2 regions of the Kitasatospora cinereorecta genome follow, and region 2 is predicted to be linked to the other one. Evidence: predicted binding sites of a transcription regulator. Region 2 holds the regulator's gene; the other holds the start of a gene.
What was found. The regulator HspR, encoded in region 2, represses chaperone genes until heat shock. The targets are predictions, from matches to a motif close to TTGAGNNNNNNNNNCTCAA.
Positions count from the first base shown of each region.

Region 1: the regulator HspR is predicted to act here: its motif matches at 3,654-3,672, upstream of lon (endopeptidase La).

Region 1 covers NZ_JBHSJP010000001.1:4,923,999-4,939,240, forward strand. The annotation lists gene ACFPN0_RS22860 (multifunctional oxoglutarate decarboxylase/oxoglutarate dehydrogenase thiamine pyrophosphate-binding subunit/dihydrolipoyllysine-residue succinyltransferase subunit) at 1-357, opposite strand, end outside; gene ACFPN0_RS22865 (HAMP domain-containing sensor histidine kinase) at 638-1,714, opposite strand; gene ACFPN0_RS22870 (response regulator transcription factor) at 1,711-2,448, opposite strand; gene ACFPN0_RS22875 (spermidine synthase family protein) at 2,680-3,363, opposite strand; gene lon (endopeptidase La) at 3,695-6,130, shown strand; gene ACFPN0_RS22885 (polysaccharide deacetylase family protein) at 6,235-6,999, opposite strand; gene ACFPN0_RS22890 (MarR family winged helix-turn-helix transcriptional regulator) at 7,265-7,762, shown strand; gene ACFPN0_RS22895 (hypothetical protein) at 8,113-8,898, opposite strand; gene ACFPN0_RS22900 (nitrate- and nitrite sensing domain-containing protein) at 9,264-12,173, shown strand; gene ACFPN0_RS22905 (roadblock/LC7 domain-containing protein) at 12,170-12,652, shown strand; gene ACFPN0_RS22910 (DUF742 domain-containing protein) at 12,649-13,062, shown strand; gene ACFPN0_RS22915 (GTP-binding protein) at 13,043-13,693, shown strand; gene ACFPN0_RS22920 (styrene monooxygenase/indole monooxygenase family protein) at 13,733-14,974, shown strand; gene ACFPN0_RS22925 (C40 family peptidase) at 15,061-15,242, opposite strand, start outside.
Region 2 covers NZ_JBHSJP010000001.1:3,476,988-3,492,229, forward strand. The annotation lists gene clpB (ATP-dependent chaperone ClpB) at 1-1,573, opposite strand, end outside; gene ACFPN0_RS15925 (pyridoxamine 5'-phosphate oxidase family protein) at 1,708-2,109, shown strand; gene ACFPN0_RS15930 ((2Fe-2S)-binding protein) at 2,209-2,529, opposite strand; gene ACFPN0_RS15935 (5'-nucleotidase) at 2,526-2,780, opposite strand; gene ACFPN0_RS15940 (helix-turn-helix transcriptional regulator) at 3,068-3,913, shown strand; gene ACFPN0_RS15945 (helix-turn-helix transcriptional regulator) at 4,095-5,102, shown strand; gene ACFPN0_RS15950 (heat shock protein transcriptional repressor HspR) at 5,132-5,578, opposite strand; gene dnaJ (molecular chaperone DnaJ) at 5,580-6,764, opposite strand; gene grpE (nucleotide exchange factor GrpE) at 6,858-7,505, opposite strand; gene dnaK (molecular chaperone DnaK) at 7,502-9,355, opposite strand; gene ACFPN0_RS15970 (sugar transferase) at 9,654-10,316, shown strand; gene ACFPN0_RS15975 ((Fe-S)-binding protein) at 10,409-12,676, shown strand; gene ACFPN0_RS15980 (Yip1 family protein) at 12,936-13,859, shown strand; gene ACFPN0_RS15985 (phosphoribosyltransferase) at 13,940-14,440, opposite strand; gene dcd (dCTP deaminase) at 14,447-15,022, opposite strand.

The DNA.
Region 1 (15,242 bases), 1.4 Mb from region 2:
CTGGGCCGGAGCCGCCGCCTTCGCCGGAGCGGCCGCGGGCGCCGCGACCGGTGCCGGAGCGGCCTGCTGGGCCGGAGCGGTGTTGTCGGCGGTGCTCGAAGCGACGGCGGCCGGGGCCGGGGGCACCGCTCCCGCATCTGTGGGGACGGGCTTGTCCGCCGTGCCGGACGTACCCGGCTTGTAGTCGGCGAAGAAGTCCCACCAGGCGCGATCGACCGAATTCGGGTCCTGGAGGTACTGCTGGTAGATCTCGTCGACAAGCCACTCGTTGGGGCCGAAAGCGGCGGCGGGGTTGGACCCGGAGCCGGCTTCTTGATCGGTCGAGATGCTCGAGTTACTGGGGGACTGAGACGACACGGCGTGAACCGCCCTCTTCCGCTTCACAAGGTGATGGACAGCGGAAATCAAGGCTACGCCTCCCCAGCCGTCACATGCAGGCCGGGCCGGTCTTCGTCGTGCACATCACATCGGAAACCGGGTTTCGGCGCATGAAATGGCGGGAAACAAGCGGGGTTCCGCTGCACTTCGGGTACGCGGGACCGGTGTTACGGCCCACCTGGACCGTATCGCTTTCCCGGTCGCGACGTAGAATGTGACCTTCCGTACGCGCAGGGTGACGTTCGGTTCGAACGCCGAGTCAACCGTGCGAGCTCGGAGTCCCTGGGAGGGTGACTCGGATTCGGCAGCCCCGGGCTGATTCGGCCACACCGATATGACCGCCGTGCAGATCCACCGCCCAGCGGGCGATCGCCAGCCCCAGTCCCGTACCGCCGTCGCTGCCGGGGCCGTGCGGATACGGTGCCTGCCCGCGGTTGAAGCGCTCGAAGACCCGGTGGCGCTCCGCCTCCGGGATCCCGGGCCCCTCGTCGATGATCTCCAGTTCGAGCGACTCGGGACGGGCTCCGCGCCGCGCCAGTACCGTGACCCGTCCGTGCGGCGGGCTGTGCTTGACCGCGTTGTCGATGAGGTTGGCGACCACCTGGTGCAGCCGTTCCGCGTCGGCGTGCGCGGTCAGTTCGGGCGGCGACACGTCCAGGTGCAGATGGACGTCCGTACGGGAGTGGTTCCCGGAGCCCGACGAGAGCCGGCGCCGCGAGGCCGCGAGGTTGGCCTCCTTCAGCACGCCCGAGAGATACGGCCACACCTCGAAGCGGCGTGCCTTGAGCGTCACCACTCCGTTGTCCAGCCGGGAGAGGTCCAGCAGGGTCTCCACCAGCCTGCCCAGGCGTTCGGTCTGCTTCAGGGCCGTACGCATGGTCTCGGGATCGGCGGCGGACACCCCGTCCACCACGTTCTCCAGCACGGCTCTGAGCGCGGCGATGGGCGTGCGCAGCTCGTGGGAGACATTGGCCACCAGCTCCTTGCGGTGCCGGTCCTCCGCCTCCAGATCGTCCGCCATGCGGTTGATCGTCTGCGCGAGGTCGCCCAGCTCGTCGCGCCGCCCGGCGCCGCTCACACGTCTGGTGTAGTCGCCGTGCGAGATGGACCGGGCCACCGCCCGCATCTCGTCCAGCGGCGCGGTCAGCCCGTGCGCCACGAACTGGGTGATCAGCAGCGTGGCGATCACGGAGAAGACCGTGATGAACCGGAACTCGGTCCTGGTCCGCAGGGCGACGATCAGCAGTCCGGTCGTGATGAACACGGAGACCACGACGAGCGTTCCCAGCTTGGCCTTGATCGAGAAGGGCCGCAGTCCGGAGCCGGGCCGCGTCATGGCGCGGGTGTCTCCAGGGCGTAACCGACACCGTGGACCGTACGGATCCGCTCGGCGCCGATCTTCCTGCGCAGGGCCTTGATGTGGCTGTCGACCGTGCGGGTCCCGGAGGCGTCCGCCCAGTCCCAGACCTCGGCCAGCAGCTGCTCCCGGGAGAGCACCGCCCGGGGCGTGTTGGCCAGGCAGACCAGCAGGTCGAACTCGGTCGGCGTCAGGTGGACGTCCTCGGCGCGCACCCGGACCCGGCGCTGCGCGTGGTCGATCTCCAGCTCGCCGAGACGCAGGATGCCGCTGCGCGGGGTCACGGCGGCCAGCGCGGCCCGCTCCACCCGGCGCAGCAGGACGTGCACCCGCGCCGCCAGCTCGCGCATGGAGAACGGCTTGGTCATGTAGTCGTCGGCGCCGACCCCGAGCCCGACCAGCATGTCGGTCTCGTCGTCGCGCGCGGTGAGCATCAGCACCGGCACGGGGCGCTGGGCCTGGACGCGGCGGCAGACCTCGAGGCCGTCGAAGCCGGGAAGCATGATGTCGAGCACCATCAGGTCGGGCTGCCAGGCCTCGGCCGCGTCCACGGCGGCGGGACCGTCCAGCGCTGTCTGCACCAGAAAGCCCTCGGCGCGCAGCCGGGCGGAAATGGCGTCGACGATCGTCGCGTCGTCCTCTACCACCAGAACCCGGCGCTGAGCCCCGGGGGTGGCAGCGACGCCGTTGTGGGTGGTGTGTGTCTGTTCCATCGCCCCGCCCCTGCCCGTTCTCGCGGAGGCCATTCCCCCGGAGCGCGGTTATCGCTTGTGGATGTCGTCGGTGATCCCTTGTGCCGCTCAGCAGCGTAAAGGCAGAAGACGGCTCCCGGCTACGCAGGGTGTTGTCCGACGTGGGGGCGGAACCCCTCGGAGGAGGCGGATCGTCGGCCTTGTGCCACTTGGCCCGTGGTCCGGCGGCGACCGTGCGGACCGGGTGGGGGTTCAGCGGGCCCGCACTGCGAGATGGACCACGTCGGGCACACCTCGGGCAACCGCTACTTCTTCGGTCCGTACCGCGTGGAATCCGGCATTCCGCAGTGCTTCGCCGAAGGCTGCGGACGGCTGTGCGGACCATACGGCGAGGACTCCGCCGGGCGTCAGGCGCGCGTGGCAGGCCGCCAGACCGGCGGGTGAATAGAGGCTCCCGTTGTCCTCGGTGACGGTCCAGTCGGGCCCGTTGTCGATGTCCAGGCAGAGTGCGTCGTAACGCTCCGTGGCCGTTCTGAGGTGATCGACGAGGTCCGTACGGAGGATCCCGGTCCGCGGATCGGCGAGGGCGGCGGCGGAGATCCGGCCGAGCGGCCCCTCCAGGTGCCAGTCCACGATGGCCTGCTCCCGCTCGACGACGACGATCCGGCCCCAGCGCCGTTCCTCGGCCGCGCGGACGAGCGAGAATCCGACACCGAGCCCGCCGATGAGCAGGGCGGGGTCGGGCCGGCCGGGCGGCAGGGCGGCGAGCGCCGCGTCGATCAGCAGCCGCTCGGAGCGGCCGTCGGCGGTGTCCATCAGGAAACAGCCGTTGGCGATGATCTCGAAGTCGTCGCCGCGCTCCCGCAGGACGACCTCGCCGAACGGCCCTTCGCGCCGGTCGAGGGTCACGGGGCGGTGGGCATCTGCGGTGGGCATGGGCGGGTCTCCGGTCTCCGGCCGTCGGCGATCCTGATCCGGCCCATCCTGCCCGGACCCGGTCCGGCGGACCAGCGGATTCCCGCGGACTCACCCTCCGGACGCGGGCGTGCGGCACATCCTGACGGTGGCTCCGGGAATGGCGGTGCCCCGCAGGGTGCTGCCCTGGATGCGGGTGCGGCGGAGCGGTCCGGGCGGCGTCGTCCGGGGCCCGTCCCCCTGACCGCCCCCGGGCATGGTGATCGCTCAGGGCGAACGCGGCGTGGGGAACATTCGGCGACTGACGAGCATTGAGTGCATGTAACTCAACTTGCCTGCCGAAGGGGAGATCATGACTGCTGAGTCCAATGCGTCCCAGGCGTTCACGCCGATCGACCTGCCCGTGCTGCCGCTCGACGACGAGGTCGTGCTGCCCGGAATGGTGGTGCCGCTCGACCTGTCGGATGCGGAGGTCCGTGCCGCCGTCGAGGCCGCGCAGGCCGTCGCACGGCCGGGGGGCGGCAAGCCCGAGGTGCTGCTCGTGCCGCGCATCGACGGCAGCTACACCGGGACGGGTGTCCTCGGCACCGTCGAACAGGTCGGCCGGCTCTCGGACGGCGACCCGGGTGCCCTCATCCGGGCCCGTGCCCGGGTGAGGATCGGCGCCGGCACCAGTGGTCCCGGGAACGCGCTGTGGGTCGAGGGCACCAGGATCGACGTGTCCGTGCCCGACCCCCTGCCCGGCTCCGCCGCCGAGCTCGCCAAGGAGTACAAGGCGCTCGCCACCAGCTGGCTGAAGAAGCGCGGTGCCTGGCAGGTCGTGGACCGGGTGCAGCAGATCGAGGACATCTCGGCGCTCGCCGACAATTCCGGGTACTCGCCCTTCCTCACCACCGCACAGAAGGTGCAGCTGCTGGAGACCGCGGACGCGGTGGCCCGCCTGAAGCTCGCCGTCCAGTGGCTCGGCGAGCACCTCGCCGAACAGGACGTCGCCGAGTCCATCGCCAAGGACGTCCAGGAGGGTGTCGACAAGCAGCAGCGCGAATTCCTGCTGCGGCGCCAGCTCGACGCCGTGCGCAAGGAGCTCTCCGAGCTCAACGGCGAATCCGGTTCCGGGGACGAGTCCGACGACTACCGGGCACGCGTGGAGGCCGCCGATCTTCCGGGGAACGTCCGTGAGGCCGCCCTCAAGGAGGTCGAGAAGCTGGAGCGCGCCTCCGACCAGAGCCCCGAGGGGTCCTGGATCCGCACCTGGCTGGACACCGTCCTGGAACTGCCGTGGACCGAGCGGACCGAGGACGCGTACGACATCAAGGGCGCCCAGGAGATCCTCGACGCCGAGCACGCCGGCCTGCAGGACGTGAAGGAACGCATCACCGAGTACCTCGCGGTGCGCAAGCGCCGCTCCGACCGGGGCCTCGGCGTCGTCGGCGGACGGCGCGGCGGCGCGGTGCTGGCCCTCGTAGGCCCCCCCGGGGTCGGGAAGACCTCGCTGGGCGAGTCCGTCGCGCACGCCATGGGCCGCAAGTTCGTCCGGGTCGCGCTCGGCGGTGTCCGGGACGAGGCGGAGATCAGGGGACACCGGCGTACGTACGTCGGGGCGCTCCCCGGACGCATCGTCCGCGCCGTCAAGGAGGCCGGATCGATGAACCCGGTCGTCCTGCTCGACGAGATCGACAAGGTCGGCTCCGACTTCCGGGGCGACCCGGCGGCAGCCCTGCTCGAAGTGCTCGACCCGGCGCAGAACCACACCTTCCGCGACCACTACCTGGAGGTCGAACTCGACCTCAGCGACGTGGTGTTCCTGGCCACCGCCAACGTGCTCGAAGCCATCCCGGAGGCCCTGCTGGACCGCATGGAGCTCGTCAGGCTGGACGGCTACACGGAGGACGAGAAGGTCGTCATCGCCCGTGACCACCTGCTCCCGCGCCAGCTGGAGCGGGCCGGTCTGGAGCAGGACGAGGTGAGCCTCGACGAGTCGGCGCTGCGCAAGCTGGCCGGTGAGTACACGAGGGAGGCCGGCGTACGGAATCTGGAGCGGGCCGTCGCCCGGCTGCTCCGCAAGGTCGCGGCCCAGCACGAGCTGGGCGACCGTGAGCTCCCGTTCACGGTGACCGACGAGGACCTGCGGGACCTCATCGGACGCCCCCACCACGTTCCCGAGTCGGCCCAGGACCCGGCCGAGCGCCGTACCGCGGTGCCGGGCGTCGCCACCGGGCTCGCGGTGACCGGAGCGGGGGGCGACGTGCTGTTCGTCGAGGCGTCGCTGGCCGACCCGGAGACCGGGGCGTCCGGGCTGACCCTCACCGGCCAGCTCGGCGACGTGATGAAGGAGTCCGCCCGGATCGCGCTGAGCTTCCTGCGGTCGCACGGGGCGGAGCTGGAGCTGCCGGTCGCGGACCTGAAGGACCGTGGCGCGCACATCCACTTCCCGGCGGGCGCCGTTCCCAAGGACGGCCCGAGTGCCGGCATCACGATGACGACGGCACTGGCCTCGCTGCTCTCGGGGCGGCTCGTCCGTACGGACGTGGCGATGACCGGTGAGGTGTCGCTGACCGGACGCGTGCTGCCGATCGGCGGCCTGAAGCAGAAGCTGCTGGCAGCGCACCGGGCCGGCATCACCACCGTGGTGATCCCCAAGCGGAACGAGGCCGACCTGGACGACGTCCCGGCCGAGGTCCTCGACACCCTGGAGGTCCACCCGGTGACCGATGTCCGCCAGGTCCTGGAGATCGCCCTCACCCCGGCCACGGCGAGGGCCGAGGACAGGATCCCGGCCGCGGCGTAGGCGCCACGCGGTGACGGGCGCGGCACCACGGACACGGCCGGTACGGACGGCCCGTTCCTCCCGCGAGGGAGGGGCGGGCCGTTCCGCGTGTCCGGCAGGGCGGGTCACGGCCGGTAGACGGTGCCCGGCTCCGGCTCGGCGGGCGCCATGAGCTGAGGGACGGTCACGAAGGTGTAGCCGCGGTCCTTCAGTGTGTCGACGATGCCCGGCACCGCGGGGACGGTGCCCTTGTAGATGTCGTGCAGCAGGATGATCCCGTCCCTGCCCGCCTGGTCGAGTATTCGCTTCCTTATCAGCGCGGAGTTGTTCGTGGAGTAGTCCTTGGCGGTCGCGCTCCACAGGACCTGCGACAGGCCGAGCTCCTTGCTGATCCTGGAGACGGTGTCGTCGGTACGGCCCTGTGGCGGACGCATCAGCCGCGGCTTCTTCCCGGTGATCTCCTCGATCGCGAGCTGGGTCCTCTCCAGCTCGGCGCGTATTGCGTCGGGCTTCAGCTCCGTCAGGATCGCGTGTGTCCAGGTGTGGTTGGCGACCTCGTGTCCCTCGGCCGCGATGCGACGCACGGTGCCGGGGTGTTTCAGGACGTGGTTCCTGCCCAGCAGGAAGAACGTCGCCGGCACCTTCTTCTCCTTGAGGACGTCCAGGAGGTGCGGGGTGTCCTCCGCCGGGCCCGCGTCGAAGGTCAGCGCGATGCACTTGGCCTCGCGGCAGTCGACCCGGCCGAACGCCCCCCTGGCGTCGGAGGCGGCGCCGCCGCGCGCTGTCGCGGGGGCCGTCGTGGCCACGGAGCAGCCGCTCAGCGTCAGCGTGAGCGCGGTCACAAGCGTCGCGGCCAACCCCGTACCGAAGCGCGTCGTCTTTCTGGGCACAGCAGGTCACTCCCCATCGCCGGGCCGCACACCGGCGGTGCGGGACGGTGTGACTATACATAGCGTGTATACGCCGAGTGCATAGTGGGCCCGGAGGCGGCGGGGCGTCCCGATGGCCCGGGGCTCCGCGCCGGCGCTCGGCCGTACGGCGGGGGCGGTCAGCCACCTGGGAGGGTCCGGCCCCGTCGGAGGTGTACTCCTGCGAAATACTGGCTCAGCTGCGGCGATGGCCGGAGCCGAGAGGCCTTCATCGGCAGGAAAGCGTATGAGGAGTGCTGACGTGCACGGGAGCGGAACCGGGAGTGAACCCGCTCCGGCGGCCGGGAGTGGTGTGGACCATGAATTCCTCGCGCTGGAGCGCGAATTGGCGGTCTTCCTGCGCCGGGCGCGCGCCAGCTCGGGGGAGATGGCGCGTGAGGTCCACCCGGATCTGGAGTCCGCGGCCTACGGCCTCCTCGTACGGCTGGAGTCGGCAGGGCGGCAGCGCGCCACGGATCTCGCCGCCTACTTCGGCGTCGGCAAGGCGACCATGAGCCGCCAGCTCCGCGCCCTGGAGGTCCTCGGCCTGGTGGCGCGCGAGAACGATCCGGCCGACGGCCGGGCCTCGCTCGTCCACCTCACCGACGAGGGCCTCGCGCGGTTCCGCAGCGTCCGGGACGCCCGCCGCGGCCGTTACGCCCGCAAGCTGGCGGACTGGGACCGGGCCGAGGTCGCGGAGCTGGCGAGACTGCTGCACCACCTGAACGAACGCGCGGAGGACTGAGCCGGACGGCAGGGGCGGGGGCCGGCGGCGCTCGGAGATGATGCTCGTCCCGTTCGGTGTCACCGAGGACGACCGACGCGACGCGCTGAGGCGGCGCCCCCCTTCACGCATGTCGGAGAGCCCGTGGTGCGTCGGACGCGCGGTCGGTCGCCGTCCCGTGGGCAGCCCGCACAGCGACTACGGTTTCACCGGCCGCGACGGCTCGCGTCACCTGGACGGCCGACAACGCCGGCCGGCCGGCGGAGACGGCCGGGTATCGGTGACGGGCACCGCTCACGGGCCGGGCGCCGGCAGCGGCAGCAGTCCACGCCGGCCCCGGACCGGAGCTCGACGAGGACCGCTGTCACGTCCTAGAGCTCGACGAGGACCGCTGTCGCGTCGTCATGTGTCTTGCCCCGGCGCGGATACCCGCGGTCCGCGTCGGCCCGTTCCAGCTCCCTGACGCGCTCGATCAGCCCCTGTGGCCCCGCCTCGCGCAACAGTCCCAGGGCGGCCGTCCAGTCGCCCTCCCGGAACGTCTCCGTCCAGCGGCTCGCCCCGTCGGTCAGCGCCGCGAGCGCCCTGACCTCCGTGCGCGGAGTGCTGCCCGTCACCGCGCGTGACGCCACCCGGGGGTCGGCGGCGGCCGTGAAGAAGCCGCCCTCCTTGTTCCGTACACGGGCGTCCGCGACGGCCTCGGAGGCGAGAGAGCCGGGTGGCAGCCGGTCGATGCGGTCGTCGACCACCGGCAGGACCGCTCCGTCGGGGGCTTCGAGAAGCAGCACCGAGTCGGAGAGCACCAGGTGCTCGACCGCCTGTTCGTCCCACCGTGCCAGGACCACGGTCGCCTGGGGCGTACGCACGTGAGAAAGGTCACACGTCGAGCGATGGATGTCGGCGGTGCGCCCGATGGCCTCCGCGAGGACTTCCGTCAGTGTCAGATCCTGGCGCGAAGCGGACAGTTCGACCAGTGACCCACCCAGTCGCGCGGTGAACCAGGGCACCGGGTGCACACACCCGTCGTCGCCCTTCGGCGGGGTGACACCGTCGAGCAGGACGAGCACACCGCCCTGGCCGGCCGCGGGAACGGCGGTCGACGCCCAGTCCTCGTTGGGGCGTTGAGGACTGCCCGGCTCGGTGGCGAGTGCGATGCGCATCCGGCCAGTCTGCACGATCGCTTCACGGGCCCTCCACGATCCGGCCGTTGGCCCGAACCGGCAGGTCAGCGAGGCCCTTGCCGATGGAGGGAAGGTCTTTGCGCATATGCGGGCGGGCATCTTCCCAAAGCCTGGGCGGAAGTTCCACCCGGTGGTCCGGGCATGACAGGGGGCACCTGTGGGGAAACTTGTTCGCCAACTCCGGAGTGATGTTCACTCCTTCGAGTGGCGGAGCGGTTGATGCGCGCCCCCCTCTCAAAAGCGCTGGAATGGTCAGAAGCCGTACCAGAGAAGTGGGGCGCCTTTTCACATGACCGTGCGTCACCTCTGCTTCAAGGGTGGACGAGTCAAGATTGCGAGCACCGGTGCAGAAGAAGCGGCCTCGGAGCAAGGACAGCACGCGTGAAGGGGCCGGGGACATGCCTCCGGCAGCGGGTGCCGGCAAGCGGACCGTACGGGTACGCAGCCGGCTCGTCGCGGGTGTCGCCGTTGTGGGGATCACCGTCATCGCCGCGGGAGCCCCGGCGGCCCTCGGCGCCTCCTCCGACCTCAACGAGTCCCAGCGGCTGGTCACGCTCGCCGAGCTGAACCAGCAGGCGATCACCCTCGCGCACTCCCTCGCGGACGAGCGCGACTCCGTCACCGCCCACATCGCGGCCGGCCGCGACGCCAAGGGCGGCAAGGACGGAGAAGGAGATCCCACCGCCCGCGTGGACCAGCAGGTGGACGAGATCCGGGAGGCCGCCCCTGCCGCGCTGCGCCGTGACCTCTCCACCATCCCCTCGCTGCGCCGTACCGCCCTCACCGGCAAGGGCACGGCGATGGAGGCCCACCAGGCGTACTCGGAGGTCATCGCCAAGCTCCACGGCCTCGCGGACGAGCTCGCCGAGAAGACCCCGCCGCGGGCCGCCGACGCCACTCGCGCCCCGCTCGCCCTCGGCGGCGCCGTCGAGCAGGCGTCCGCCACCCGGGGCCTGCTCCTGGCCGCACTCGCCGTGCCCGGCGCGGGGTCCGCCGAGCCGCAGATCGACCCGCTCACCGGTCTGCCCGTCCAGAACCCGGACGGGGGCAGCGGCGAGGACGACCGCAACCGCGACGAGCTGAGCGCCGCCGCCCAGCAGGCCCGGGTGCGGGAACTGGCCTCGCTCGCCGAATTCGACCAGGCCGCCGGGCCCACCGCCCGCGACAAGCTCGCCTCCACGGTCACCGGCCCCGAGGTCAACAGCGCGGAGAAGTACCTCACCCGGCTCACCGACCGTCCCGAGCTCTCCGAAACGGACCGCGCCTCCGACCCCGAGAAGGTGAGCGCGGCACTCTCCGCCCGTATCGACCGGATGCGGAGCGTCGAGTCGGCCCTGGGCACCGCCCAGATCAAGCGTCTGCAGCAGCTGCGCGACGACGACGTCACCGCGCTCGAACTCCGGCTCGCGCTGCTCGGTGGCTGTCTGCTGATCGCCGTCGGTGTCTCCACCGCCGTGGCCCGCACGCTCACCCAGCCCCTCGCCGTCCTGCGGATCGGTGCCGGCCGGATCGCCGCCGAACCGGAGACCGCCGAACCGGTCCGCTACACCGGACGCAACGACGAGTTCGCCCAGGTCGTCCGGTCCATCAACGCCCTGCACGGCAAGCTGCACGCACTGCACCAGCAGGTGACCGGCCGCTCCGAGAGCCTGCGGACCGAGCGGGCCGAGCTGGTCGCGGGCCACGAGACCCTCACGCTCCAGCGCGACGAACTCCGCACCCAGGTCGCCGAGCTGACCAAGCAGCTCGAACAGCTGCGGAACACGGTCCACCACACCTTCGTCAACCTCTCCCTGCGGACCCTCGGTCTCGTCGAGCGCCAGCTCGGGGTCATCGAGGGCCTGGAGGAGCGTGAGCAGGACCCGGAGCGCCTCGCGACGCTCTTCAAGCTGGACCACATGGCCACCGTCATGCGGCGCCACAGCGAGAACATGCTGGTCCTCGCGGGAACCGAGCACGGCCACGGACACGCGGGGCCGATCCCGCTGGTCGACGTGCTGCGCGCCGCGGTCAGCGAGATCGAGCGGTACGAGCGCGTCACCATCCGGTCCCTGCCGCCGCACGCCCAGGTCGCGGGCTTCGCCGCCGACGACCTGAGCCACCTGGTCGCCGAACTCCTGGAGAACGCGACGGCCTTCTCACCGCCCGACTCCCATGTCGAGCTCTCCGGCTGGCTGCTGGAGACCGGTGAGGTGATGCTCTCCGTGCAGGACGAGGGCATCGGCATGTCGGCGGTCCGGATGGGTGAGCTCAATGCCAGGCTGGCGGACCCGGCGTCCTTCGAGGCGGGTGAACAGGCGGCGGACGGGGCAGGACTCGGACTTCAGGTGACCTCGCTGCTGGCCGCCCGCCACGGCGTCCAGGTGCAGTTGCGCGAGCAGAAGGGGAGCGGGGTGGCCGCGGTCGTCGTCCTTCCCGGTGCCCTGCTGCCGAAGGCTCCGCCGACGGCGTCCCCGCCGCCCGTACAACTGCCCGGGGAGGCGCCCACGCTGAACCTGCCGGGTTCGGTGGCCGAGGCCAACTCCAACGCACTGCCGGCACGTCCGCCCGGTGCCGACGCCGACCCGCTGATCGCGGCGGCCGAACGGACGCTCAGCGAGGCGGGTGCGGACCCGGCACCCGCCGCCGAGCCCGTACCCGCCGAGCCGGACGCCGAGGAACCGGCCGCGGAGGAGCCCGACGCCGGGGAACCGGCCGCGGAGGAGCCCGCCGCGGCGGAGACCGCGCACGAGACCGCCGCCCCCGCCGTGTCCGAGGCCGAGACCACGATGCAGGTCCGGCTGCCCAGGCCGCAGGACGCGCCGGGCCCGTACACGATCGGGCCCGACCGCCACGAGCGCGCCGCCGACGCGAGTCCCCCCGCCCCGGCCCCGTCGCCCGTCGCCGACGCCCTGCCCGGCCCTCGGCAGCCCCTCACCGAGCCCGTGACGGCGACGCCCCCGGTGGGCCTGGGCGAGGAGGTGCCCGATCCGGCCCCCGTGCCGGAGCGCCTCACCGACAAGGGGCTGCCCAAGCGCACCCCCAAGACCGTCGCCCCCGCCGCCGCGCCGGCCACCGAGCGCAAGGGTGGTCTGGACAAGGACGCCCTGCGCCGCAAGCTCGGCGGTTTCCACCAGGGCGCGAAGAACGGCCGGCGCGATGTCGAGGCCGAGATCGCGGAGGGCGCACCCCAGACCGACAACACTGAGCTGACCGGCCGGACCGATGGTCGCATCGATGAGACGGGGGACACAGTCGAGGAGGCACGCAGTTGACTGCGCCGAGCACGTTGGGGCTGAGTACCGAGGCCCGGAATCTTCACTGGTTGCTGAGCAATCTGGTGGAGGAGGTGCCAGGGGTCCACTCCGTCACCGTCGTCTCGTCCGACGGGCTGATGCTGCTCTCCTCCGACCCAGGTCTCGCGGTCGCCGAGGAGGCCGGACGGCAGCAGGACGGCCCCAAGGGCTCCAGCGCCGACCTCGCCACCATCGTCTCCGGTATCGGCTCCCTCACGATCGGCGCCGCGAAGCTGATGGACGGCGGCGGCGTCAAGCAGACGATGGTCGCCATGGACGAGGGCAGTGTCTTCGTCATGTCGATCAGTGACGGTTCGCTGCTCGGCGTGCACGCCACCCCCGACTGCGACATGAGCGTCGTCGCCTACCACATGGCGCTCTTCGTCGGCCGCGCCGGACACGTACTCACCCCCGAACTCCGCAGTGAACTGCGCAAATCGATGGAGAGCGCCCAGTGACCTCTGCTGCTGAACCCGTACGCAAGCTCCCCGTCCGGGGTTCCGACCGCAAGATCGCACGGGTCCGCCCGTACTCCCTCACCGGTGGCCGTACCCGCTTCGGCCACGTCCTGCTCGTCGAGACGTTCGTCGCCGCGCTGGAGGCCCCCGAGGAGCGCCGCGAGCTCACGAACGGCAACCTCGCCTCCCGCGTCATGCCGGAGCTCCGCGCCATTGTCGAACTCTGCCGTCGTATGCGTACGGTGGCGGAGATCTCGGCCCTGCTCAAGATGCCGCTCGGTGTGGTCCGGGTGCTGCTCAGCGACTTGGCCGACCAGGGAAAGATCCGCGTGTACGGAACCGGTCACGGCACCGGCCAGCCCGACCGCGCACTGCTCGAAAGGGTGCTCAATGGACTCCGCCGTCTCTGAGGCGCCGCTCTTCGCCCCGCGTCAGCCGGGGCCGCAGGACCAGACCGACGACTCGGTGCAGTCCTGGCAGCTCGACCACACCCGTGCGCCGATCGCGACCAAGATCGTGGTCGCGGGCGGCTTCGGCGTCGGCAAGACGACGTTCGTCGGCTCGGTCTCCGAGATAACCCCGCTGCAGACCGAAGCGCTGATGACGCAGGCGAGCGAGGAGACCGACGACCTCAGCGCGACGCCCGACAAGGTCACCACGACCGTTGCGATGGACTTCGGCCGTCTCACGCTCGACGACGACCTCGTCCTGTACGTCTTCGGCACCCCCGGCCAGCAGCGCTTCTGGTTCATGTGGGACGACCTGGTGCGCGGCGCGATCGGCGCGGTCGTCCTCGCCGATACCCGGCGCCTCGCCGACTGCTTCCCGGCCCTCGACTACTTCGAGAGCTGCGGGCTCCCGTACATCGTCGCCGTCAACCACTTCGAGGGAACGCCCGGTTACGAGGAGCAGGACGTCAGGGAGGCCCTGACCGTACCGCCGCACGTGCCTGTCGTGATCATGGATGCGCGTCAGAGGATCACGGTCGTCGAGTCGCTGCTCGCCCTGGTGGGGCACGCGCTCGACGTCTCGCCCGCGTAGGCGTCACACGCACCCACGCACACACAACGGAGAACCGCGATGCGGAAGATACTCATAGTCGGGGCCGGCCAGTCCGGTCTCCAGCTCGCCCTCGGACTGCAGTCCCACGGGTACGACGTCACCCTCATGTCCAACCGCACGGCGGACGAGATCCGGTCCGGCCGGGTCATGTCGACGCAGTGCATGTTCCACACGGCCCTCCAGCACGAGCGCGACCTCCAGCTCAACTTCTGGGAGTCGCAGGCCCCGCGCATCGAGGGACTCGGCGTCTCGGTCGCCGCCCCCGACTCCTCGCGGGCCGTCGACTGGGTGGGCAGGCTCGACGGCCACGCGCAGTCCGTCGACCAGCGCGTGAAGATGGCCGGCTGGATGGAGACCTTCGCGCAGCGTGGCGGCCAGCTCGTCATCCACGGCGCGGCCGTATCCGACCTGGACTACTTCTCCCGCACCTACGACCTGGTCATGGTCTCGGCCGGCAAGGGTGAGCTCGTCTCCATGTTCGGCCGGGACGCCTCCCGTTCGCCGTACGACACCCCGCAGCGCGCCCTTGCCGTCGCGTACGTCCACGGCATGGGCCCGCGCCCCGAGCACCCGGACTTCGACGCGGTCCGCTGCAACCTGGTCCCCGGGGTCGGCGAGCTCTTCGTGATGCCGACCCTGACGACGTCGGGCCGTGCGGACATCCTGTTCTGGGAGGGTGTGCCCGGCGGCCCGCTCGACGCCTTCCAGGGCATCAAGGACCCCTCGGAGCACCTGGCCAGGACGCTGGAGCTCATGGAGCGGTTCACTCCGTGGGAGTACGCGCGCGCCACCGGGGTCGAACTGACCGATGCCAACGCCACCCTGGCGGGCCGTTACGCCCCGACGGTGCGCCGCCCGGTCGGCCGGCTGCCCGGCGGCGGCCTGGTCCTGGGAGTCGGGGACGTGGTCGTCGCCAACGACCCGATCACCGGTCAGGGCTCCAACACCGCCTCCAAGTGCGCGCACTCCTACCTGCACTCGATTCTCGAGCACGGCGACCGCGCGTTCGACGAGGAGTGGATGGAGGCCACCTTCGAGCGGCACTGGGAGAACACCCAGCATGTCGTGAAGTGGACGAACGCGATGCTCGGTCCGCCGCCGGAGCACGTCCTGAACCTCATCGGCGCGGCCGGTCAGCTCCAGCCCGCCGCCGACCGGTTCGCCAACGGCTTCAACAACCCGGCGGACTTCGAGAACTTCTTCTTCGATCCCGAGAAGACGAACACGTACCTCGCCGGGATCTCCGGCGCGCGGGCCTGAGACCCGGGCACACGGCAACCGGACCGCCGGGCCCGTCACGAGGGCGCGGCGGCCCGGTCCCCAGGGCCTGATCCAGGCGGAAGACCTCACGACTCCGGGGAGTCGTACCCCGTGTCCGATCCGGAGGACGCGCCCTTCGGCAGCTCGGGGAGCGTGTAGGAGGAGAGCGGTTCACCGTCCGGGTCGGGACGGACCGCGCCCAGCAGCGGGTTGGACGCCACGGGCGAGACCTTCACCGCGGCTCCGGGCCTGGGTGCCTGCACCACCA
Region 2 (15,242 bases):
CCTCCTGCTCGGCCTCGGCCGCTTCGGCCAGCTCGCGTTCCAGGCCCGGGATCTCCCCGTAGAGCAGCTTGGACGCGGTGTCGAAGTCGCCGTCGCGCTGCGCGCGTTCGGCCTGTCCGCGCAGTTCGTCCAGACGCTCCTTGAGCTCACCGACGCGGTTGAGGCCCTGCTTCTCCTTCTCCCAGCGGGCGGTGAGACCGCGCAGCTCCTCCTCCTTGTCGGCGAGGTCGCGACGGATCTTGTCCAGACGCTGCTTGGAACCCTCGTCGGTCTCGTTCTTGAGCGCCAGCTCCTCCATGTGCAGCCGGTCGACGGCGCGCTGGAGCTCGTCGATCTCCAAGGGGGAGGAGTCGATCTCCATACGGAGCCGGGAGGCCGCCTCGTCGACCAGGTCGATGGCCTTGTCGGGGAGGAAGCGGGAGGTGATGTAACGGTCGGAGAGGGTCGCCGCGGCCACCAGCGCGGAGTCGGCGATCTGGACCTTGTGGTGGGCCTCGTAGCGGCCCTTGAGCCCGCGCAGGATCGCGATGGTGTCCTCGACGGACGGCTCGGCGACCAGGACCTGCTGGAAGCGGCGCTCCAGGGCGGGGTCCTTCTCGATGCGTTCGCGGTACTCGTCCAGGGTGGTGGCACCGACCATGCGGAGCTCACCGCGCGCCAGCATCGGCTTGAGCATGTTGCCCGCGTCCATCGCGGAGTCGCCGCCGGCGCCCGCGCCCACGACCGTGTGCAGCTCGTCGATGAAGGTGATGATCTGGCCGTCGCTCTCCTTGATCTCGGAGAGGACGGTCTTGAGCCGCTCCTCGAACTCGCCGCGGTACTTGGCGCCCGCGACCATGGCACCGAGGTCCAGGGACACGAGCCGCTTGTTCCTCAGGGACTCCGGGACATCACCCTTGACGATGCGCTGGGCGAGCCCTTCGACGACGGCCGTCTTGCCGACGCCGGGCTCACCGATGAGCACGGGGTTGTTCTTCGTGCGGCGCGACAGCACCTGTACGACGCGGCGGATCTCCTGGTCGCGGCCGATGACCGGGTCCAGCTTGCCCTCGCGCGCGGCGGCCGTGAAGTCGGTGCCGAACTTCTCCAGGGCCTTGTACTGGCCCTCGGGGTCGGGAGTGGTCACCCGGCGCCCTCCCCTGCTCTTCTCGAATGCGTCCAGCAGCCTTTTGGCGCCGGCTCCCTGCCCGTCGAGGATCTCACCGGCGCGGCCGCCCTTCGCCGCCACGGCGATCAGCAGGTGCTCGGTGGAGAGGTAGTCGTCGCCGAGCTCCTTCGCCCGCTGCGCGGCGTCGGAGATGACGGCGAGGAGCTCACGGTTGGGCTGGGGCGGCGCCACGGTCGACCCGGTGACGCTGGGCAGCGCGCCGAGGAGCCGTTCGGTCCCGGCACGCACGGCCGCCTGGTCGGCGTCGACCGCCGCCAGCAGATCGATGATGTTCGCGTTGTCCTCGCCCGCGAGCAGTGCGAGCAGCAGATGCCCGGGGGTCAGATCGGGGTGCCCGTCCTTGACGGCCCTGCTGGTGGCCGCGTTGAGGGCGTCCCGGCTCCTGTTGGTCAGCTCGGCGTCCACGGGCGCTGCCTCCTCCTGTTGATGCTTCCCAGAACTATGACTCGAACAACGGGTACAAAGTTGAGTCTATTCCACTCAAGCCTGAACGCACACCTCCGCACGCGCACGACAGCACCCGAATCTAGGCTGACCCCATGCCTGACGTACGCAACCCCGGCCCCGAGTACCTCGCCTTCTGGCGGGAGCGCCACGTGTGCACCCTGACGACACTCCGCCCGGACGGCACTCCGCATGTGGTGCCGGTCGGCGTGACATACGACCCGGAGACCCGGCTCGCCCGTGTGATCACCAACAAGAACAGCAGGAAGGTCGCCCACGTGCTGGCGGCCGGCCCGGAGGGGGCACGGGTCGCGGTCTGCCAGATGCAGGGACGCCGCTGGGCGACCCTGGAGGGCCGCGCGGCGGTGCGCACGGGGGTGGACCAGGTGGAGGACGCGGTACGGCGCTACGCGGAGCGCTATGAACGCACTCCGGCGCACAACCCCGACCGGGTCGTCATCGAGATCGCCGTGGACCGGGCGCTCGGCAGGGGCTGACCGTTTCCGGACAGCACAACGGCGCCATCGTGTTCAGGTCACGATGGCGCCGTTGTGTGGGGGAAGCGCCTGAACGACATGGAACGACGGGGGAATCGTTCAGGCGCTGCGGGGGGTGGCGGAAATGGCTTCTTGTTCGAACAGCTCGTGGTCACGCTGATCGAGATTGACGAAGATCATGCCGTACCTCACGGCACAGCGGACCGGTTGCGGTGCCCCTCGGGGCCGGCGGAGACAGCGATAGGCGCGGACGTCGTCATCCGTCTCCATCACGACGACGATCGGCTCTCCGAACAGGGTGACCATCAACGAATCGCCCTGGCGGGTCAGCGCCGTGAGCAGATCGATGAAGTGCCACCCTGACCTGTAGGCCGTGGCCATCTCCCGCCGGAAGGTGCGGTCGTCCGGGGGGGTGGTCATACCGCGGTGCCGGTCGGAGCCGTGCCCCACGTGATGTCACCGGAAGCGGCACCCCATGTGATGTCTCCTGAAGCCGCACCCCATGTGATGTCACCCGAGGCAGCGCCCCACGTGATGTCACCCGGAGCCGCACCCCACGTGATGTCACCGGGCACGACCGTCGCCTGCTCGGTCTGCGCAACCCCCCAGGTGATGTCGTGGGCATCCAACGCGCCGTAGGCCAGGGCCCCCACGAAAGCTGTGGCAAGCACCGAGCGAAGCATTCGCTTAGACATTTCGGCTTCGTCCTCACTTGATGGATTCATCTCCCCCGCTCTCAAGACGATGTCTCACGCGGACACGCAAGCACCACTGGATCGATGCATCATGTTCTTGCACGTACAGGAACATGGGGGGTGGAGATATGGATACATGTGACTCAAATGGGGCGCATCAGCACGGGATCACCCAACTATGCGATGCGGGACAGCACCTCTACGCGAGCGCGCTGCGGTCCGGCCGCATACCGCGTTCGGAGGTGGAACCCGCTCCGTGCCTGATGGACTTCGCTCTGCTCCACCCCGACCCCGACGACGCGGACTGGCTACGCCCCGTGCCGCCCTCGGCGGCCCTCGCCCAGCGGCTGTACCCCATCGAGAGGGAGATCCAGGAGCGCAGGCGCCACTCCCTGGAACTGACCGAGTCCTTCGAACCCTTCATGGACATCAGTGCCCAGGACCCGCCCACGACGCACGCCATCACCGTGCTCGAAGGCGGCACCCGCATCAACGCGGCCATCGACGTGGCCACGGCGGAGTGCCGCAGCGAAGTGCTCACCGTGCAGCCCGGAGGGGTCCGGAGCGAGGACATCCTCAGCAAGGGACTGGAGCGGGGCAGGGCCGTGGTGAACCGCGGCGTCAGCATCCGCACGCTCTACCAGCACACGGTCCGTCATCATCACGGGACGTTCGCGTACGCGGAACGGCTCGCCGAGGGCGCGGAGATACGCACGCTCGAGGAGCTCGTACAACGCATGCTCATCTTCGACCGCGCGGTCGCGTTCATTCCCGCTCAGGACGACCTGACAGTCGCACTGGAACTCCGGCACCCGGGCCTCGTCTCCTACCTGATCAACGTCTTCGAGCAACTCTGGCAACGCGCCACCCCCCTGCTGGAGGACGTCCCGTACACCCCGACTCCCGCCGGGATCAGCGGGGTGCAGCGCTCCATCGCCCAACTGCTGGTCGAGGGGCACGTGGACGATTCCATAGCCCGGAGACTCGGCATGAACGTCCGTACGTGCCGTGCGCACATAGCCAAGCTCAACGCGGCCCTCGGCAGCGGCAGTCGGGCACAGCTCGGCTACCTCATCTCGCAGTCGGGGATCCTTGACCAGGAAAACTGACGGTCGGATCTCGTCGCACGCGGCGTCGCCACTCGATGAGGAGCGCAACGGCCCGCGCATTCGGGCGCGGTGACACACCGGGCCGGGACATTCGGGCGCGGTGACACACCCACACTCCACCCGGCCACTAGGCTCGCGCCACCGGTAACTTGTTGCAGTGCATAAAGCGGGGGGCTCCCAGATGGGGACAGAACCGGTTCGACCGCCGCACCGTCACGGGCCGAGAGAGCTCTGCGCTCCCGGACTCGAGCTGTACGAACGGGCATTACGCCACGGGCGGATCGCCCGTTCGGACATCGCCGCCGCACCGTGCCTCACCGACGCGGCGCTGGTCCAGGCCGATCCCTGGGACGAGGACTGGCTGCGCCCCGTCCCGCCGTCGGCCGCCCTGGCCCGCCTGTTGCAGCCGCTCACGCACGAGATAGACGAGCGCATCGAGCGGACGCTCCGGCTGACCCGGTCGCTGGCGCCCCTGACCGTCATAGCCAACGGTGACCCCCATCTGGCGATCACCGTACTGGAAGGGCCCGAGGCGATACGAACGGCCATCCAGGACGCCACCGCCCAGGCCACGGACGAGGTCCTCACGGCGCAGCCGGGAAGCACCCGGCCCCCCAGCACCCTGCGAACGGCCCTGGACAACGCCACGACGGTCATCGGCCGGGGCGCCCGGCTCCGTCACATCTACCAGCACCCGGCGCGTTACAGCACCCAGGTCAGGGACTACCTGCGGCAGGTGCCCGCGGAGTCCCTCCAGGTGCGGACCACCGAGCTGACCGTGGAGCGGCTCCTCATCTTCGACCGCACGGTGGCCTTCATCCCCGCCACCCCCGACCGCGGTGCGGCGCTGCAGATCCGCCACCCCGCGCTGGTCCGCTACCTCGTCCAGGTCTACGAGGTCCTCTGGGCGCAGGCCACTCCCTTCACCCAGCACCTCCCGACGACCGCCCCCGGAGTCCAGGTCACCGCCGTCCAGCAGAGCATCGCCCGGCTCCTCAGCGAGGGCGATGTCGATGACGTCGTGGCCCGCAAACTGGGCATCAGCGTCCGTACCTGCCGCTCCCACGTCGCCAAGCTCATGCGGACCCTGGGTGCCACCAGCCGCACCCACCTCGGCGCCCTCATCGTCCGGTCCGGCATCGTGGACTCCGCCGCGGGCACGCGGACAGGGTCCGCCCCGGGGGGATGAGACCCCGGGGCGGACCCTGTCCCGCCGGATCAGTCCGTCGGCCTCTTGGGCCGCCAGACGACCAGCGCGCTGGTCTGCTGCACGTCCTGGTACGGCACCAGGTCCCGCCGGTAGGAGGCGTGCACCTGGGCTTCGCGCTGCTGCATGGCCATGGCCGCGCCGTCGACCGCCGCCGAGAGCTCGGCGACACGCTGCTGGAGCGCGGCGACCTGGTTCTCCAGCTCGATGATGCGCTTGATGCCCGCCAGATTGATCCCCTCGTCCTGCGACAACTGCTGCACCGTGCGGAGCAGTTCGATGTCGCGGGCCGAGTAGCGCCTGCCGCGCCCGGCCGTGCGGTCGGGCGAGACCAGGCCGAGACGGTCGTACTGGCGCAGTGTCTGCGGGTGCAGGCCCGAGAGCTGGGCCGCGATCGAGATCACGTACACCGGTGATTCATCGGTCAGCTGGTACGGATTGCGTCGACGGCCGTCCATCTCAAGCTCCCTTCGCAGCCTGGAACAGCTCCGCCCGCGGGTCCTCCCCCGCGGTCGCCTTCCGGTAGGCCTCCAGCGCTTCCTGGGCGTCCGCGCCGAGATCCGTGGGCACGGCCACCTCGACGGTCACGAGGAGGTCGCCCCGGGTGCCGTCCTTACGCACGGCGCCCTTCCCGCGAGCCCGCATCGTACGCCCGTTAGGCGTACCCGCCGGGAGTTTCAGGGTGACCGGAGGTCCGCCGAGCGTGGGGACCTTCACCTCGCCGCCGAGCGCCGCCTCCGTGAAGGTGACGGGCACGGTGACCGTGAGGTTGTCGCCCTTGCGGCCGAACACCGGGTGGGCGTCGACATGGACGACGACGTAGAGGTCGCCGGCCGGGCCGCCGCGCTCGCCCGGGCTGCCCTTGCCGCGCAGCCGGATCCGCTGTCCGTCCAGCACCCCGGCGGGAATCCGGACCTGCATCGTGCGGGCCGACTTCGCCCGGCCGCTGCCCTTGCAGACCTCGCAGGGGTCCTGGGCGATCAGGCCCCGGCCCTTGCAGTCCACGCAGGGGTCGGTGAGCGAGAATCCGCCGCCGCTGCCGCGCGACACCTGGCCCGTGCCGACACAGGTCGGGCAGACCCTCGGGGTGCCGTTCTTGTCGCCGGTGCCCGAACAGGCCTTGCAGGGCGCCTGACTGGACATCCGCAGCGGGACGGTGGCCCCGTCGACCGCCTCGGTGAAGCTGAGCGTCACCTCGGACTCGATGTCCTGGCCGCGGCGCGGCTGGACACGGGTGCCCGTGCCGCCCCGGTTGAACAGTCCTCCGAAGACGTCGCCCAGGCCGCCGCCACCGGCACCGAAACCGCCGGCGCCCTGACCGCCGCCCGGGGCGCCCCCGAAGAGGTCACCCAGGTCGAAGTTGAAGTTGCCGCCCGCACCGCCGGGACCCGCCCGGAAGCCTCCGCTGCCGAAGAGGGCGCGCGCCTCGTCGTACTCCTTGCGCTTCTTGGGGTCACCGAGGATGTCGTTCGCCTCGGAGATCTCCTTGAAGCGCTCCTCCGCCTTCGCGTCACCCTTGTTGGCGTCCGGGTGGAACTCGCGGGCGAGCTTCCGGTACGCCTTCTTGACCTCGGCGTCGGTGGCGTCCTTGGGGACGCCGAGGACCTTGTAGTAGTCCTTCTCGACGAAGTCCTTCGTGCTCATCGACGTCCCTCCTTCCGGACGACAGGCCGTGCGGCCGGCCCTGTGGCCGGCCGCACGCCCCGTCGGTGTTCACCGCAGTGGTCGGACTCGACGTCAGACCTCCTCGGTGCCACCGCTCTCCTCGTCGTCTGCCTTCTCTTCCTTCGCGGCCGCGGGCGTCGCCCCCGGCTGCGGCTCCGCCACGGCCACCCGCGCGGGACGGATGGTGCGCTCCCCGATGCGGTACCCCGGCTGCAGGATCGCCACGCAGGTCGTCTCGGTGACGTCCGGCGCGTACGAGTGCATCAGGGCCTCGTGGATCGTCGGGTCGAAGGGCTCGCCCTCCTTGCCGAACTGCTGGAGGCCCAGCTTGGCGGCCACCGTCTCCAGCGACTCGCCGACCGATTTGAAGCCGCCGACGAGCTCGCCGTGCTCCCGCGCCCGGCCGAGGTCGTCGAGCACCGGCAGCAGGTCGGTCAGGAGTCCCGCGACAGCGAGCTCCTTGACGGTGACCCTGTCCCGCTCCACCCGGCGGCGGTAGTTCTGGTACTCGGCCTGGAGCCGCTGGAGGTCGGCCGTGCGCTCGCTGAGCGCCGTACGGACCTGGTCCAGCTGAGCCGTCAGAGCCGCTGTCTGCTGTACGTCCCCGGCCGGGGCCGCCGCCTCCTCCTCGGAGGCGGCGTCCTTCGGCTCGACTTCGTCGGAGTTGGCGCCGGAGGGGACGTCAGGCTTCTCGTCGAAGCCCGGAGTCTCCTCGGTCACGCCGCACCGCCCTTGGTGTCCTTCTCGTCGTCGACGATCTCGGCGTCGACGACGTCGTCGTCGGCCTTGGCACCGGCGTCACCCGGGGCGTCGGCACCCGGCGTCGCACCGTCGGCCTGGGCGTTGGCGTACATCGCCTGGCCCAGCTTCTGGGAGACGGCCGCGACCTTCTCGGTGGCGGTGCGGATCTCGGCGGTGTCCTCGCCCTTGAGCTTCTCCTTCAGCTCGGTGAGCGCGGTCTCCACCTCCGTCTTCACGTCGCCGGGGACCTTGTCCTCGTTGTCCTTGAGGAACTTCTCCGTCTGGTAGACGAGCTGCTCACCCTGGTTGCGCGACTCGGCGGCCTCGCGGCGGCGGTGGTCCTCGTCCGCGTACTGCTCGGCCTCTTCACGCATCCGGTTGACCTCGTCCTTCGGCAGCGAGGAGCCACCGGTGACGGTCATCTTCTGCTCCTTGCCGGTGCCGAGGTCCTTGGCGGCGACGTGCATGATGCCGTTGGCGTCGATGTCGAAGGCGACCTCGATCTGCGGCACGCCGCGCGGGGCCGGCGGCAGACCGGTGAGCTCGAACATCCCGAGCTTCTTGTTGTACGCCGCGATCTCGCGCTCGCCCTGGTAGACCTGGATCTGCACGGACGGCTGGTTGTCCTCGGCCGTCGTGAAGATCTCGGAACGCTTGGTCGGGATCGTGGTGTTGCGCTCGATGAGCTTGGTCATGATCCCTCCCTTGGTCTCGATACCGAGGGACAGCGGGGTCACGTCGAGGAGCAGGACGTCCTTGACCTCGCCCTTGAGGACACCGGCCTGGAGCGAGGCGCCGATGGCGACGACCTCGTCCGGGTTCACACCCTTGTTGGCGTCCTGGCCGCCCGTGAGCTCCTTGACGAGCTCGGCGACGGCCGGCATACGGGTCGAGCCACCCACGAGAACGACGTGGTCGATCTCGGAGAGCTGGATGCCCGCGTCCTTGACGACGTTGTGGAACGGCGTCTTGCACCGCTCCAGCAGGTCGGCGGTCAGCTGCTGGAACTGGGAGCGCGTGAGCTTCTCGTCCAGGTGCAGCGGGCCCTCGGCCGACGCCGTGATGTACGGGAGGTTGATCGTGGTCTCGGTCGAGGACGAGAGCTCGATCTTCGCCTTCTCCGCGGCCTCGCGCAGACGCTGCAGAGCCATCTTGTCCTTGGACAGGTCCACGCCGTGCCCGTTGGCGAACTGCTTCACCAGGTAGTCGACGACGCGCTGGTCCCAGTCGTCACCACCGAGGTGGTTGTCGCCGTTGGTGGCCTTCACCTCGACGACGCCGTCACCGATCTCCAGGAGCGACACGTCGAAGGTGCCGCCGCCGAGGTCGAAGACGAGGATCGTCTGGTCGTCCTTGTCGAGCCCGTACGCCAGCGCGGCGGCCGTCGGCTCGTTGACGATGCGCAGGACGTTGAGGCCCGCGATCTCACCGGCCTCCTTCGTCGCCTGACGCTCGGAGTCGTTGAAGTACGCCGGGACGGTGATCACCGCGTCGGCGACCTTCTCGCCCAGGTAGGCCTCGGCGTCGCGCTTCAGCTTCTGCAGGATGAAGGCGCTCATCTGCTGCGGGTTGAAGTTCTTGCCGTCGAGCTCGATCTTCCAGTCGGTGCCCATGTGGCGCTTGACCGAACGGATCGTCCTGTCGACGTTCGTCACTGCCTGGCGCTTGGCGACCTCGCCGACGAGCACCTCGCCGTTCTTGGCGAAGGCGACGACGGACGGCGTGGTCCTGGCGCCTTCGGCGTTGGTGATGACGGTGGGCTCGCCGCCTTCGAGAACGCTGACGACGGAGTTAGTCGTGCCCAGGTCGATGCCGACCGCACGTGCCATTTCGATTCCTCCAACTGACTACTTGAGTGGATCTGACTCAAGGATGCATGACACCGGCCCTGGAGTCAAAGGACCTGAGCCACATCGACTCAACTAAAGTGCTCACACCTACCCCCACCTGGTCTTTTATATGACTCCTACGCGAATGAAGCAGCGCCGTCCGGGCACAGCACCCGCGACACCCCGCACTCCCGTCACGCCATACACCCCCGACCCACCATCGCACCGTGGGATCGTTCTGTCACAAAATGCGGCGAGACGGTCATAAACGGCACGTCACGGATCCCGGGCAGGTGCGATGCAGAACGCGAGGCGGACCGCGGTACGCGGGACGAGGCATCCCGCGGCGGCGCGAGCGGCCGGGCGCGCCGCCGACCTGATCGCGGCGCGCCTGGCCGCCATGACGGTCAAACGGAGCCTGGACCTGGCGCTCGGATCGGTTCTGCTGATCCTGGCCGCACCCCTGCTCACCCTCGCCGCACTCGCCCTCGCGCTCCGGGCGGGCCGCCGCCCCGGAGGGGTGCTGAGCCGGGAGATCCGGACGGGTCTCGGCGGCCGCACCTTCGAACTGCGCTCGCTGCGCACCCGGCGGCTCCGGCTCGACCTGCTGTCCCGGCTGCCCCACGTCGTGCGCGGGGAGCTCTCGCTGGTCGGCCCGGCCCCGCTGGCGCCCGACGATCCGGAGGTCTCCGGGCCCGCCGCCGGCCGCTGGCGGCGGGAGCTCCGCCCGGGCCTGACCGGCCTGGCCCAGGTGCGCGCCCGCTCCGGAATGCCGTGGGACGAACCCGCCCTGCTCGACGCGCACTACGCGGAGCATCATGGAACGGGTCTCGACCTGGCGATCCTGGCGCGGTCCGCACAGATCCAGCTGCGTACGGCGGCGCGTACCCTCGTCCGCCCGGGAAAGGCTCACCTGGGCGACACAGATCACCGCCTGCCCGGCTACAGCGTGGCGGAATAAGTGGATAGTGTCAGCACAGACTGATTAAGTTACTGCTTAGTAGTTCCTTGTACGAGCTGGATCCCACCCTCGCAGGCCCGAGGAGCCCCCAAATGCAACTCGCCGCGATCATCGTGTCGCTGGTGCTGACGGTCGTCGGCGTTGCGCTCATCGCCCGAGCCGTCGCGCAGATCTACCGGTTCGTCCGTATCGGACAGCCGGTACCGGCAGGCAGCCGCACCGACGACCCCAAACAGCGCACGATCACCCTGGCCAAGGAGTTCCTCGGCCACACCCGGATGAACCGGTGGGGAATCGTCGGCTTCGCCCACTGGTTCGTCGCGATCGGCTTCCTGACGCTGCCGCCGACGCTGCTCCAGGCGTACGGACAGCTCTTCCAGGCCGACTGGGTGCTGCCGATCGTCGGCGGCTGGCTGCCGTTCGAGATGTACATCGAGTTCATCGGCATCATGACCGTGCTCGGTATCGTCACCCTGATGGCCATCCGGCTGCTGAACCTGCCCTCGCGGGCCGGCCGCAAGTCGCGCTTCACAGGCTCGATCGCCTGGCAGGCGTACTTCGTCGAGTACATCATCCTGGTCATCGGCCTGGCGATCCTGGTTCTGCGCGGTCTCGAGGGCGCGATCCACCACGTGGACGGCTACGAGGCCTCGTACTTCGTCTCGTACCCCCTGGTGCTCGCCTTCAAGGGACTCGCCCTCGGCTCGCTCCAGAACCTCATCTACTTCACCGCGATGATCAAGATCGGCACCTCGCTGATCTGGATGATCACGGTGTCGCTCAACACCAACATGGGTGTCGCCTGGCACCGCTTCCTCGGCTTCCCGAACATCTGGTTCAAGCGGAACGCCGACGGCGAGGTCGCGCTCGGTGCGCTCCAGCCCATGACGTCGGGCGGCAAGGAGATCGACTTCGAGGACCCGGGCGAGGACGACGTCTTCGGTGTGTCCCAGGTCGAGCAGTTCTCCTGGAAGGGCATCCTCGACTTCTCCACCTGTACCGAGTGCGGTCGCTGCCAGTCGCAGTGCCCGGCGTGGAACACGGGCAAGCCGCTCTCCCCGAAGCTCCTGATCATGTCCCTGCGCGAGCACGCGCACGCCAAGGCCCCGTATCTGCTGGCGGGCGGCGGCAAGGACATGGAGGGCAACGAGCGGGCCACCGAGGAGCAGCTCAAGGACGTTCCCGCGGCCGCCCTCGCGGAGGCCGAGCGCCCCCTCATCGGCACCGCCGAGGAGAACGGCGTCATCGACCCGGACGTGCTGTGGTCCTGCACCACCTGCGGTGCGTGCGTGGAGCAGTGCCCGGTCGACATCGAGCACATCGACCACATCGTCGACATGCGCCGCTACCAGGTGATGATCGAGTCCGCGTTCCCGTCCGAGGCGGGCACGATGCTCAAGAACCTGGAGAAGAAGGGCAACCCCTGGGGGCTCGCCAAGAAGCAGCGCGTCGAGTGGACCAAGGAGGTCGACTTCGAGGTCCCGATCGTCGGCAAGGACGTCGAGGACCTCAGCGAGATCGACTACCTGTACTGGGTCGGCTGCGCCGGCGCCCTCGAGGACCGGGCCAAGAAGACGACGAAGGCCTTCGCGGAGCTCCTCCACATCGCGGGCGTCAAGTTCGCGATCATGGGCGGCGACGAGAAGTGCACCGGTGACTCGGCCCGCCGCCTCGGCAACGAGCCGCTGTTCCAGCAGCTCGGCCAGGAGAACGTCGCGATGCTGAACATGGCGTTCGGCGAGGACGAGGACGAGCCCGGGACGAAGAAGCCGAAGTCGACGAAGAAGATCGTCGCGACCTGTCCCCACTGCTTCAACACGATCGCGAACGAGTACCCGCAGCTCGGCGGCGAGTACGAGGTCATCCACCACACGCAGCTGCTCCAGCACCTGGTGGACGAGGGCAAGCTGATCCCGGTGACGCCGGTCGAGGGTCTGATCACGTACCACGACCCCTGCTACCTGGGCCGTCACAACAAGATCTACACGCCCCCGCGCGAGATCATCGCGAAGGTCCCGGGCCTGCGGAACGAGGAGATGCACCGCCACAAGGAGCGCGGCTTCTGCTGCGGCGCCGGTGGTGCCCGGATGTGGATGGAGGAGCGGATCGGCAAGCGCATCAACAACGAGCGCGTCGACGAAGCCCTCTCCCTCAACCCGGACATCGTCTCCACCGCCTGCCCGTTCTGCCTCGTCATGCTGACCGACTCGGTCAACGGCAAGAAGAACGACGGGCAGGCCAAGGAGTCGATCCAGGTGGTCGACGTCTCGCAGCTGCTCCTGGAGTCCGTCAAGACCCCCGCCGACCCCGCGGACGACGCGGAGACGGCGGGCCGGCCCGAACCCGAGCCCGTGAAGTAACACGCGCTCCCTCAGACGGAAGCGGCCGGACCTGCCTCGGGGGCAGGACCGGCCGCTTCCGTCCGTCCGGGACCCGCGGCGGGCGCGGGCGCGGTACGACGGCGGGGCGCGCCGAGGGGCCGGCAGGTGCGGCGGCCCCCGGCCGGGCCCCGCAGACCCCTCGGGGTTTTCCCCTGGTGGATGTCACAGCTAGGCCGCAAAGGCGCCCGTGTTCCCCGGCCCTCACACCGCACCCACACGGACCAGGTACGTTCGACGCGTGGCTGGATTCAGGATCGGACGCGGCCGGGACAACCGCACACCGCAGCAACACCCGCAGCAACAGCAGCCGTACGGCACGCAGGCACCACCGCCGCCGTACGGCCAGCCGTCGTGGCCGCCCTCGGGTGGCGGCGGCGCGCCGTACGGAGGCCCCCAGGGCGCCCCGTACGGCAGCGGGCAGGGCGGCGGCAACGGACAGGGACCCGGCGGACACGGAGGCGGGCACGGCGAGCCGGAGTACTTCGGCGACCCGTACCACCGGCCCCCGCAACAGGACCCCTATGCCAACGCCCCGGGGCACACCCAGGCGTTCAGCATCGACGAGACCCCGTACGGCGACGGGAGCTACCAGGCCGGCCAGGCACCCGCCGAGCCCTCCGGCCCGCGGCTGCCCTGGAAGCAGCTGCTGAGCGGCGTCGTGCTGCGCCCCGGGCCGACGTTCTGGCAGATGCGTGACCACCCCGTCTGGGGCACCGCGCTCGTCGTCACGTTCGTCTACGGGCTGCTCGCGCTCTTCGGCTTCGACCAGGCCCGCGACGAGGCGATCCACGCGGAGGTCTCCACGGCCGCTCCGTACGTGATCATGACGGGCATCGGCTTCGTCATCGGCGGGCTGGTCCTCGGCGCGGTCACCCATACCCTGGCCCGCCAGCTCGGCGGCACGGGCTCCTGGCAGCCGACCGTGGGCCTGTCCATGCTGATCATGTCGATCACGGATGCGCCCCGTCTGATCTTCGCGCTGTTCCTCGGCGGCGAGAACTCCCTGGTGCAGATCCTCGGCTGGATCACCTGGCTGGCCGCAGGAGCGCTGTTCACGTCCATGGTGAGCAAGTCGCACGACCTGCCGTGGCCGAAGGCGCTGGGCGCCTCAGCGATCCAGCTGATCGCACTGCTCTCGATCATCAAGCTCGGCACGATCTGACCGACCGGACACCAGGAAGGGCCCGGCGCCTCACGGCACCGAGCCCTTTCTTCCGTCTTCGTCGGGGACAGGGGTTGGCCCTACGAGTCGAGAACCTGCCCCGTACGCCGCACGACGGGCTTCTCGACGCTCCACGGGAAGTTGATCCACCGATCGGTCTTCTTCCACACGTACTCGCATTTCACGAGCGACTGCGGCTTCTCGTAGACGACCGCGCTGCGCACCTCGGCGACATGATCGATGCAGAAGTCCCGCACCAGCTTCAGCGTCTTGCCCGTGTCCGCCACGTCGTCGGCGATGAGGACCCTCTTCCGCGTGAAGTCGATCGCGTTCGGCACCGGCGCCAGCATAACGGGCATGTCCAGGGTGGTCCCGACCCCGGTGTAGAACTCGACGTTCACGAGGTGGATGTTCTTGCAGTCCAGCGCGTACGCCAGACCGCCTGCGACGAAGACCCCGCCCCGCGCGATGCTCAGCACGACATCGGGCTCGTACCCGTCGTCGGCGACCGCCTGGGCCAGCTCCCGCACGGCGAGCCCGAAGCCCTCGTACGTCAGGTTCTCCCGCGCCTCACCGGCCATGCCGCATCACACCTGAGTCCGGTGGAAGTTCATGTACGAACGCGAGGCGGTCGGCCCCCGCTGCCCCTGGTACCGCGACCCGTACCGCTCGGAGCCGTAGGGGAACTCCGACGGCGAGGTCAGCCGGAACATGCACAGCTGACCGATCTTCATGCCCGGCCAGAGCTTTATCGGCAGCGTCGCCAGATTCGACAGCTCCAGCGTCACGTGGCCCGAGAACCCGGGGTCGATGAAGCCGGCCGTCGAATGCGTCACCAGCCCGAGCCGCCCCAGCGAGCTCTTCCCCTCCAGCCGCGAGGCGAGGTCGTCGGGGAGCGTGATGACCTCGTACGTCGACGCCAGCACGAACTCACCGGGGTGGAGGATGAACGCCTCGTCGCCCTCGGGTTCGACCGTGCGCGTCAGGTCCACCTGCTCGACCGCGGGATCGATGTGCGGATAGCGGTGGTTCTCGAACACCCGGAAGTAGCGGTCGAGCCGCACGTCGATGCTCGAGGGCTGCACCATCGAAGCGTCGAAGGGGTCAATGCGAACCCGCCCGGCGTCGATCTCGGCCCGGAGGTCCTTATCTGAGAGAAGCACGCACCGAGGATACGCAGAACGCGCGAGCCCGCCCCCACCGGACCGCCCCGCGCGCCTGCCCCTGCCACCTGCTACCGCCGCTCGCTCCCTACCGGAACGGCCTGCCGCAACCGGGCACAGCGCGGACAGCGCAGGAGCCGCCCGGGACCGATCCGGTCGGACCCGAGCTTCTGCATCGGGAACGACGAGGTAGCAAAAACGTGCCCTTCGGCACAGCGGA